Regions from separate parts of the Streptomyces sp. NPDC045968 genome, predicted to be linked through region 3. Evidence: riboswitches for the same ligand, from Rfam matches in the RefSeq annotation. Region 3 holds a riboswitch; each other region holds the start of a gene.
The links. Region 3 has a riboswitch for cobalamin ahead of AC07FA_RS05455 (cobalamin biosynthesis protein). Riboswitches for the same ligand answer to the same signal wherever they lie in the genome.
Positions count from the first base shown of each region.

Region 1: it holds a riboswitch for cobalamin, as region 3 does, so the genes downstream of both, cobN (cobaltochelatase subunit CobN) here and AC07FA_RS05455 (cobalamin biosynthesis protein) in region 3, are expected to answer to the same signal.
Region 2: it holds a riboswitch for cobalamin, as region 3 does, so the genes downstream of both, AC07FA_RS00565 (ABC transporter substrate-binding protein) here and AC07FA_RS05455 (cobalamin biosynthesis protein) in region 3, are expected to answer to the same signal.

Region 1 is NZ_JBWKLF010000003.1:632,958-636,154, reverse strand. Features, by position in the region: gene cobN (cobaltochelatase subunit CobN) at 1-1,294, opposite strand, end outside; cobalamin riboswitch at 1,362-1,510, opposite strand; gene cobG (precorrin-3B synthase) at 2,072-3,197, shown strand, end outside.
Region 2 is NZ_JBWKLF010000001.1:137,615-140,811, reverse strand. Features, by position in the region: gene AC07FA_RS00570 (FecCD family ABC transporter permease) at 1-757, opposite strand, end outside; gene AC07FA_RS00565 (ABC transporter substrate-binding protein) at 754-1,746, opposite strand; cobalamin riboswitch at 1,784-1,939, opposite strand; gene AC07FA_RS00560 (M67 family metallopeptidase) at 1,953-2,375, opposite strand; gene AC07FA_RS00555 (amino acid permease) at 2,490-3,197, opposite strand, start outside.
Region 3 is NZ_JBWKLF010000001.1:1,247,973-1,251,169, reverse strand. Features, by position in the region: gene AC07FA_RS05465 (inorganic phosphate transporter) at 1-757, shown strand, start outside; gene AC07FA_RS05460 (hypothetical protein) at 777-1,007, shown strand; cobalamin riboswitch at 1,078-1,267, shown strand; gene AC07FA_RS05455 (cobalamin biosynthesis protein) at 1,372-2,316, shown strand; gene AC07FA_RS05450 (cobyric acid synthase) at 2,313-3,197, shown strand, end outside.

The DNA of each region.
Region 1 (3,197 bases), on a different contig from region 3:
CGGCGGGGAGCGTGGCGAACCAGCGGCGGTAGTCGGCCGCCGGGATACGGACCGGGTTGCGGGCCAGCTGCTCCTCGGTGAGCCATTCCTGGTCGTGGCCGCCGGCCTCGATCAGGGCGTAGATCAGTTCGTCGCCGTCGCCGGAGACGAGGCCGGGGATCTCTTCCTCGGGGCCGAAGTCGTACCCCTCCGCCCGGAGCCTGCGCAGGAGTGCAACGGCGCTGGCGGGGGTGTCGAGGCCGACCGCGTTGCCGATACGGGAGTGCTTGGTCGGGTACGCGGAGAGGACCAGCGCGATCCGCTTCTCGGCGGCCGGGATGTGACGGAGGCGCGCGTGCCGTACGGCGATTCCGGCGACCCGTGCCGCGCGCTCGGCGTCCGCGACGTAGGCGGGCAGGCCGTCCTCGTCGATCTCCTTGAAGGAGAACGGCACGGTGATCAGTCGGCCGTCGAACTCGGGGACCGCGATCTGGCTGGCGGCGTCCAGCGGGGACACGCCCTCGTCGTTGTCCTCCCAGTCGCTGCGCGAACCGGTCAGGCAGAGCGCCTGGAGGATCGGTACGTCGAGTCCGGTCAGCGCGCCCGCGTCCCACGACTCGTCGTCCCCGCCCGCGGACGCCTCGGCGGGCCGGGTGCCGCCCGCCGCGAGGACCGTGGTCACGATGGCGTCCGCGGCGCGGAGTGCGTCGATGAGCTCGGGCTCGGGGGTACGGAGCGAGGCGACGTACAGCGGCAGGGGGCGGGCCCCCGCGTCCTCGACGGCCGAGCAGAGGTCGTCGATGAACGCGGTGTTCCCGCTCATGTGGTGGGCGCGGTAGTAGAGCACCGCGATGGTGGGCGCGCCCTCGGCGGGCCGGCGGGCGGTCCGCTCCAGCGGACCCCAGGCCGGGGCCGGGGCGGGCGGGTCGAAGCCGTGGCCGGTGAGCAGGACGGTGTCGGACAGGAACCGGCCCAGCTGCGCCAGGTTGGCGGGGCCGCCGTGCGCGAGGTAGGCGTGCGCCTCGGCGGCGATGCCGATGGGAACGGTGGAGGCGGCCATCAGCTGGGCGTCGGGCGCCTGTTCGCCGGTCAGTACGACGATGGGGCGGCCGGTGGCCAGCAGCTGGTCGAGGCCCTCCTGCCAGGCGCGTATGCCGCCGAGCAGACGGACGACGACGAGGTCCACGCCGTCGAGGAGCTCCGGGAGGGTGTCGAGCGTGAGCCGGGAAGGGTTGGCGTAGCGGTAGCTGACCGGGCCTTCCGATGCGCGGGCGCTCAGCAGGTCGGTGTCGGACGTCGACAGAAGCAGAATCATGCTGCGTCAGGCCTTCCTCGGGGTGTCCACGCCCCGGGCGGTGTCGGAATGGGGTTCCCCCCGCCCGGACGTGTCCGGGCATTCGGGAAAGGGAGTTCCTGACTCGCTCGGCCGGGTCTCGGCCGGGCTCACAGTGGCGGGACCGCGCCGGAATCTCACCGGGCTTCCTCCCCTGTCGCCGTCTGGCGATGGCGGTCCGAGTGACCGCCGTGTGCATCCTAAGCGGCGGGGGTGGGCGGATGGGGGGCGCCCGGGATCTTGTCCTCGGCGCCGGACGGGGCGCTGGTCGGCCGGGGCCGGGGCGGGGGTTCGCCCTCAAGCGCCGGACAGGCCGGGGGCGGTGGGCGGGCCGCCAGGCTTGGAGGCGTTGGCCGCCAAGCTCGGGTTGTCGTCATAGGTCGCGCGGTCTCAGCCCGTTCGGCGGTTGAGGCCGGTCTGTGGACTGAGCCGAGCCCCCTCCCGCCTGGCTGGAAAAATGGCCGGGTACGGACGCCCGGTACGGCCCCGGGGTCCGCGTCCTCAGGTGGCCGGAAAAATGGCTGGGGGCGGACCTCCTCGGCGAAGGGGGACGGCGGGCGTCGCCCGGACCGGCCGAGGGGGCGTGCGGGGCCCCGCACGGAGCCGGCGTACCTGCCGGTCTCGTCCGGCTTCCGGGTGCCGCGCCCGTTTCGGGCAGAGACCCCGGAGGGCCCCGCCCCGCCCACCGGACCTCGCGGACCGTTCGGCGTCCGGTCCGGCATCTCGCCGGGCCCCGCCGGCGCCGGTGTGATGGTCGGTATGCTCGCCGCCATGTCCGCATCCGCCCTTTCGCCCCGGTCCCAGGGCGCCGCCTGTGCCCGGAGCAGTGGTGATGCCTGCCCCGGCACCCTGCGGCTGCACCGCGCGGACGACGGCGCGCTCGCCCGGGTCCGGATACCCGGCGGGGTCCTGACCGTCATTCAGGCGGAGGCCCTGCACAAAGCGGCCCGGCGGCTCGGTGACGGCGACCTCCATCTCACGTCACGCGGCAACGCCCAGCTCCGCGGTCTCGCCCCTGACTGCGGCCCCGAACTGGCCCAGTTGCTCGGGACCGCCGGACTCCTGCCCTCCGAACGCCACGAACGCGTACGGAACATCGTCGCCTCCCCCCTCTCGGGCCTCGACGACCGCGGGCTGCCGGACATCCGCCCGTGGCTGACCGAGCTGGACCGGCTGCTGTGCCGGAGCGAGAGCGCGACCGCCCTCTCCGGCCGCTTCCTCTTCGCCCTCGACGACGGCCGCGGTGACGTGGACGCCCTCGGCGCCGATGTCACCCTGACCGCGGCCCCAGAGGACCCCGCGGGCCCCGCGGACCCCGAACGAACAGACCCCGCGGACCGCGGCACCGCCCTGCTGCGGATCGGCGCCGGCGACACCGTCCTGCGCCTGCCCGCCGCGGACGCCCCCCGCGCCGCCCTCCTCGCCGCGGAGACCTTCCTGGACGCCGCCCGGCCCTCCGGCGCCTGGCGCGTGAAGGACCTGCCCGACGACATCCGTACCGCACTGCCCGCCCGCATCGCACGGCAACTCGGCGGGATCACCACCGCAGAAGCCCCCCGCCCCGCGCGGGCGACCCCGCCGACCCCCGGCCCCGTCGGCCGGCACGGCACGGTCGCCCTCTCCACGGGCGTACCGCTCGGGCGTCTCGGCCCCGCCCAGTGGCAGTTGCTCATCGAAACCGCCCGCCGGTGCGCCGGCGAGCTCCGCCTCACCCCGTGGCGCGGCGTCATCGTGCCCGGCGCGCCCGCGGACCGGGCCACCGGACTGCTCGCCGAGCTCGACGCGGCCGGTCTGATCACCGGCCCCGCTTCCCCGTGGACCGGCGTGGGCGCCTGCATCGGGCGGCCCGGCTGCGCCAAGTCGCTGGCCGACGTACGGGCCGACG
Region 2 (3,197 bases), 1.1 Mb from region 3:
CGAAGACGGCGGCCCGGAAGCGTGCGGTGTCGAGCCCGAGGACGGTGGCGCCCTCCTCGCCGACGAGCAGCAGGTCCAGGGGGCGGGCGATGGCGAGGAGCAGGGCCGTACCGGCGACGAGGACCGTCGCGGGGAGGGCGAGCATGTCCCAGCGGGCCGAGCCGAGGCCGCCGAGCGTCCAGTAGAGGACTTCCTGGAGGTGGTCGGCGCGGGCGGAGGTGACCAGGATCAGGCTGGTGAGCGCGGACAGGATGTAGGAGACGGCCACTCCGGCGAGGACGAGCCGGTTGGTGGTGAGGCCGGAGCCGCCGCGGGCCAGGGTGTAGACGAGCAGGAGTGAGCCGAGGGCGCCCGCGAAGGCGGCGGCGGGGAGGGTGACGGTGGTGGCGCGGCCCGCGCCGACACCGAGGACGATGACGAGGACGGCGCCGGTCGACGCGCCGGAGGAGACGCCGAGGAGGAAGGGGTCGGCGAGCGGGTTGCGGACCAGGGCCTGGAGGACGGTGCCGATGACGGCGAGTCCGGCGCCGACGACGATGCCGAGCAGGACGCGGGGCAGCCGTACGTCGAGGACGATGGTACGGAAGGGGCTCGGTCCGGCCCGCCCGGTGAGGATGTCGAGGACCTGGCCGGGCGGGATGCGGACGGAGCCGAGTGCGAGGGCGGCGACGACGGCCGCACCGAGGACGGCGGCGAGGACGCCGACGACCAGGGTGCGGCGCAGCCGCCGACGCGTGTCGGGGGTGCGGCAGCTCACTGTGCGGCGGCCGTCTCCGGGTGGAGCTGGGCGGCGAGGGCCGTCACGGCCGCGGGGGCGCGGACGCCGAGGACCGCGTCGGAGAGCGGCAGTACGGCGAAGCGCTTGTTCTTGATCGCGGGGACGTCCGCGAGTGCCGGGTCGTCCAGGAGGCGCTTCTTCTTCTGGGCGACTGTGGTGGCGCCGTAGTCGTAGATCAGGACGACGTCGGGTTCGCGGGCGACGACGTTCTCCCAGGAGGCGTCGCCGAAGGGCTTGTCGAGGTCGGCGAAGACGTTCCGGCCGCCGGCCCGGGTGATCATCTCGTTGCCGATGCCTTTGCCGCCCGCGGTGAAGGCGGTCTTGTCGCCGCTGTCGTAGACGAACACGGAGACGGGGTCGACGCCCTTGAGCTTCCCGGCCGCTGAGGCGTTGGCGGCCTTCGCGTCGCGGATCCAGCGTTCGGCGCGGTCGGTGACGCCGAAGGTGCGGCCGACCTCACGCACCTCCTCGTAGAGGGTGTCCATGGCGGTGTCGCTCGTACCGCAGTACTCGGTGTTGAGGCGGCTGTCGATGCCGGACTTCTTCAGGGCCTCGCGGCTGCGGCCGTCGCTCGCGGCGAACGCGGAGGCGTAGCCGCCGTAGACGAAGTCGGGTGCGGCGGCGAGGAGCTTCTCGTAGGAGGGGTACTCCTTGGCCAGGACCGGGGTGGCCGCGTACTCCTCCGCGTACTTCGGCAGGACCTCGTCGTCGAGGTAGGCGGTGCCGACGAGGGTGTCGGCCAGGCCGAGTTCCAGCATGACTTCGGTGACGTGCTGGTTCATGGTGACGACGCGCTTCGGGGGCGCCTCGTACGTGGTGGTGACACCGCAGTTGGTGACGGTGTACGGGAAGCCCGGCGCCGCTTTCGCGTCCATGGGGGTGTTCTTCGCGTCCGCGGTGGAGCAGGCGGTGAGGGCGAGCGGGAGCAGCAGCAGGGCGGCTATGAGCGCGGGGGTGCGCCTGGACATGGCGGGCCTCTCCGGGGGATTTCCGCGTCCCCTGGTCGATGCGAGAAGGCGGCAGGCCAGTTCCTGACTTCCGTTCCCCGTCCGGGAGACGACTCTCCCGGGGGTTCGGCCACAGTGGCGGGACCGTGCCGGATTCGCACCGGCTTCCTGGTTCCTGCCGCCTCGTTGGTCTGCGTGCAGTCTGTCAGACCGCGCTCACGGACGGGTCAGTACGCCTCGACGACCTTGACGTCTTCCTCCGTGATCTCGCCGTCCACGATGCGGTACGAGCGGAACTGGAAGGGGCCCGCGTCGTCGGTGTCCGCGGTGGAGACCAGGACGTAGTGGGCTTCGGGCTCGTTGGCGTACGTGAGGTCGGTGCGCGAGGGGTAGGCCTCGGTCGCCGTGTGCGAGTGGTAGATGATCACGGGCTCCTCGTCGCGGTCGTCCATCTCGCGGTAGAGCTTCAGCAGGTCGCCCGAGTCGAACTCGTAGAACGTGGGCGAGCGGGCGGCGTTGAGCATGGGGATGAAGCGTTCGGCGCGGCCCGTTCCGGCCGGGCCGGCGACCACGCCGCACGCCTCGTCGGGGTGGTCCGCTCGGGAGTGCGCGACGATCTGGTCGTACAGCGCCTGGGTAAGGGTCAGCATGGCGTTCAGGATATGCATGAGGGCCCGCGCGTACCGGGGAGTGGTACGGGCGGGCCCACATGGTGGACGGGGCCGTTGGGGCGGCCGGGCGTCCGGGGAGGCCTTCGGGCGGGGTCAGCGCTTGACGAAGGCGGTGTTCTCGGGGTTGCGGGCCTTGAGCACCAGGTAGGAGACACCGAGGATCAGGGCCCAGAGCGGGGCGCAGTACAGCGAGATCCTGGCGTCCTTGTCGACGGCCATCATGACGATGACGAGGCCGATGAAGGCGAGCGCGAACCAGCTGGTGAAGGGGGCGCCGGGGGCCCTGAAGGTGGACTGCGGCAGCTCACCGCGGTCGGCCTTGGCGCGGTAGCGGATCTGGCAGACCAGGATCATGATCCAGGCCCACATGCCGGAGATGGTCGCGAAGGAGACGACGTAGTTGAACGCGTCGCCCGGCCACTGGTAGTTGATCCAGACGCCGACGAGCATCAGCGCGGCGGAGAAGGTGGTGCCCACCAGCGGAAGGCCGTTCTTCGTCAGCTTGGTGAACGACTTGGGGCCCTGGCCGTTGAGTGCCAGGTCGCGGAGCATGCGGCCGGTGGAGTACATGCCGGAGTTGCAGGAGGAGAGCGCCGCGGTGAGGACGACGAAGTTGACGATGGCGGCGCCGACGCCGAGACCCATCTGCTCGAAGGCTTCGACGAACGGCGAGACGCCCGGCTTGAACGTGCTCCACGGCACCACGGAGAGGATCATGATCAGCGCGCCGACGTAGAAGACGGCGATGCGCCACGGCACGGTGTTGATGGCCTTGGGCAGGACGGTCTTCGGGTCCTTGGA
Region 3 (3,197 bases):
GGCGCAGCTGAAATCGACCGCCAAGGGCTACCGGGCCGGCCAGATCGCCTCGGCCGGGCTCGTCTCGCTCGCCCACGGCACGAACGACGCGCAGAAGACCATGGGCATCATCACCCTGGCCCTGGTCACCGGCGGCGTCCTGGCCCCCGGCTCCAACCCGCCGGTCTGGGTCATCGTCTCCGCGGGTGTCGCGATCGCCATGGGGACCTACCTCGGCGGCTGGCGCATCATCCGCACCATGGGCAGCGGCCTCACCGAGCTCAAGCCGCCGCAGGGCTTCGCCGCCCAGACGAGTGCGGCCACGGTCATCCTGGCCTCCTCCCACCTCGGCTTCTCCCTCTCCACCACCCAGTCCTGCTCCGGCGCCGTCATGGGCGCGGGCCTCGGACGCAAGGGCGGCGTGGTCCGCTGGTCCACCGCGACCCGGATGTTCGTCGCCTGGGGCCTGACCCTGCCGGCCGCCGGCCTGGTGGGCGCGGGGGCCGAGTTCCTCACCAAGCAGGGCAGCTGGGGTGTCGCCGTCGTAGCGGTCCTGCTCGTCGCGGGTTCCGGCGCCATCTGGCTGCTGTCGCGCCGCAAGCCGGTCGACCACACCAACGTCACGGACAGCCAGCACGCCGAGCCCGCGGGTGTCGTCACGATGGCCATGGCGGCCGTCACGCCGCCGCCCACCGGCACCGTGGCCATGGAGATCAAGTCCACCATCCCGGCCCCGGCCGGTACCACCGCCGACCCGGCCCACCCGGCCACGGTCTGAAGGTCAGGGAACTGCCACCATGAAAATCGACTGGGCGGCTCTCGCCTCCGTCTTCGGCGTCAGCCTCGTGGTAACCGTGGCGCTCGTCGGCCTCTTCACCCTCGGCATCATCGGCCTGTCCAAGCAGGCGGCACCGGCCCCGGCCGGCGGCCCCGGTGGCTCTCCCGCACTGGCCCGCACCGGCGCCTACCTCTGCTTCGGGCTCTGCGCCGCGGCGGTCGCCTACGGGATCTATCTGATCGTCGCCTGACCCGTACCATCCCCTCGCCGTTGACCTCCGTGGAGTCCCGCAGGTCAACGGCGAGTTGACGGGCGTTCGCAGAGCGTGGTGGACTGCCCGTGCCGTTTACGGCGACAGAAGAGGAAGCCGGTGCGAATCCGGCGCGGTCCCGCCACTGTCACCGGGGAGCACTCCCCCACACCGGAAGTCACGGTCCGCACGCGGACTGGAAGACCGGGGGAAGTGCCGATCCGGAAGCCAGGAGACTCTCGTCGCCGGTCACGTCGAACCAGGGCGCGGACCCTGAGTGAGGACATACGCCATGCCTGGCCGTTGTGCGCCCGATCCTGTGTCACCTGTCGCCAGAACGTCCCGTGCATCGGCGGGCTGAGCCATGCGTGCCGACCGCATCTTCGCGTACGGCGCCGCAGCCGGTCTGATCGGCGATCTGGTCCTGGGTGATCCCCGCCGGGGCCACCCCGTCGCCGTCTTCGGGCTGGCCGCCGCGGAGGTCGAGAACCGACTGTGGCGCGACCACCGCGGGTGGGGCGCGCTCCACACGCTGATCTGTGCCGGAGGCGCCGCGGGCGCCGCCGCGCTCACCGCCCGTGCCGTCCGCGACCGGCCCGCCCTCGCCGTCGCACTGACCGCCGCCGCCACCTGGTCCGTCATCGGCGGCACCACGCTGGGCCGCGAGGCCCGCGCCATCGGCGGCGCCCTCGCCGCCGGGGACATCGACATCGCCCGCGAACGGCTGCCGCATCTGTGCGGCCGCGACCCGCACTCCCTGGACGGGCCGCAGATCGCCCGCGCGGTGGTCGAATCCGTCGCCGAGAACACCTCGGACGCCGTCGTCGGCGCCCTCGTCTGGGGAGCGCTCGGCGGAGTGCCGGGCCTCGTCGGCTTCCGGGCCGTCAACACCCTCGACGCCATGGTCGGGCACAAGTCGCCCCAGTACCGGCGGTACGGCTGGGCCTCGGCCCGTCTCGACGACCTCGCCGGCTGGCCCGGAGCCCGCCTCACCGCCGCGCTCGCCGTCGCCGCCGGAGGCCGTCCCCGGGAGGCGGTACGGGCCTGGCGTGCGGACGCGGGCAAGCACCCGAGCCCCAACGCGGGACCGGTCGAGGCCTCGTTCGCGGGCGCGCTCGGCGTACGGCTCGGCGGGACCCTCGCGTACGGCGGCCGGGTCGAACACCGGCCGGTACTCAACGGGGCGGCCGGCCGCGCGGTGGAGACCGCGGACATCGAACGTGCGGTGCGGCTGTCGCGCCGGGTGAGTGCGCTGGCCCTCGGCGTCTGTGTGGCCGGACGGCTGATCGCGGGACGGAGACGGATATGAGCGGCGGACTGCTGGTCGCCGGGACCACATCGGACGCGGGCAAGAGCGTCGTCACGGCGGGGATCTGCCGCTGGCTGGTACGGCAGGGGGTGAAGGTCGCGCCGTTCAAGGCGCAGAACATGTCGCTCAACTCGTTCGTCACCCGCGAGGGTGCGGAGATCGGGCGCGCCCAGGCCATGCAGGCCCAGGCCGCCCGGGTGGAGCCGACCGCGCTGATGAACCCGGTGCTGCTCAAGCCCGGCAGCGACCGCTCAAGCCAGGTCGTCCTGATGGGAAAGCCCGTCGGCGAGATGAGCGCACGCGGCTACCACGGGGGGCGGCAGGAGTCGTTGCTCGGGACCGTCGTGGACTGCCTGGAGCAGCTCCGGGGCACGTATGACGCCGTGATCTGCGAGGGGGCGGGCAGTCCGGCCGAGATCAATCTGCGGCGTACGGACATCGTGAACATGGGCATCGCACGGGCCGCGCGCTTCCCCGTGCTGGTGGTCGGGGACATCGACCGCGGGGGCGTCTTCGCCTCGTTCTTCGGTACGACGGCCCTGCTGAGCGCGGAGGACCAGGCGCTGGTCGCCGGCTATCTCGTGAACAAGTTCCGGGGCGATGTCTCGTTGCTGGAGCCGGGCCTCGACATGCTGTACGAGCTCACGGGGCGCCGGACGTACGGGGTGCTGCCGTTCGCCCACGGGCTCGGCATCGACGAGGAGGACGGGCTGCGGGTGTCGCTGCGCGGCGCCGTACGGGAGTCCGCCGTCACCGCGCCGCACGGCGAGGACGTCCTGCGGGTCGCGGTGTGCGCCGTACCGCTGATGTCGAACTTCACCGATGTGGACGCGCTCGCCGCCGAACCGGGCGTCGTGGTGCGCTTCGTGGACCGGGCCGAG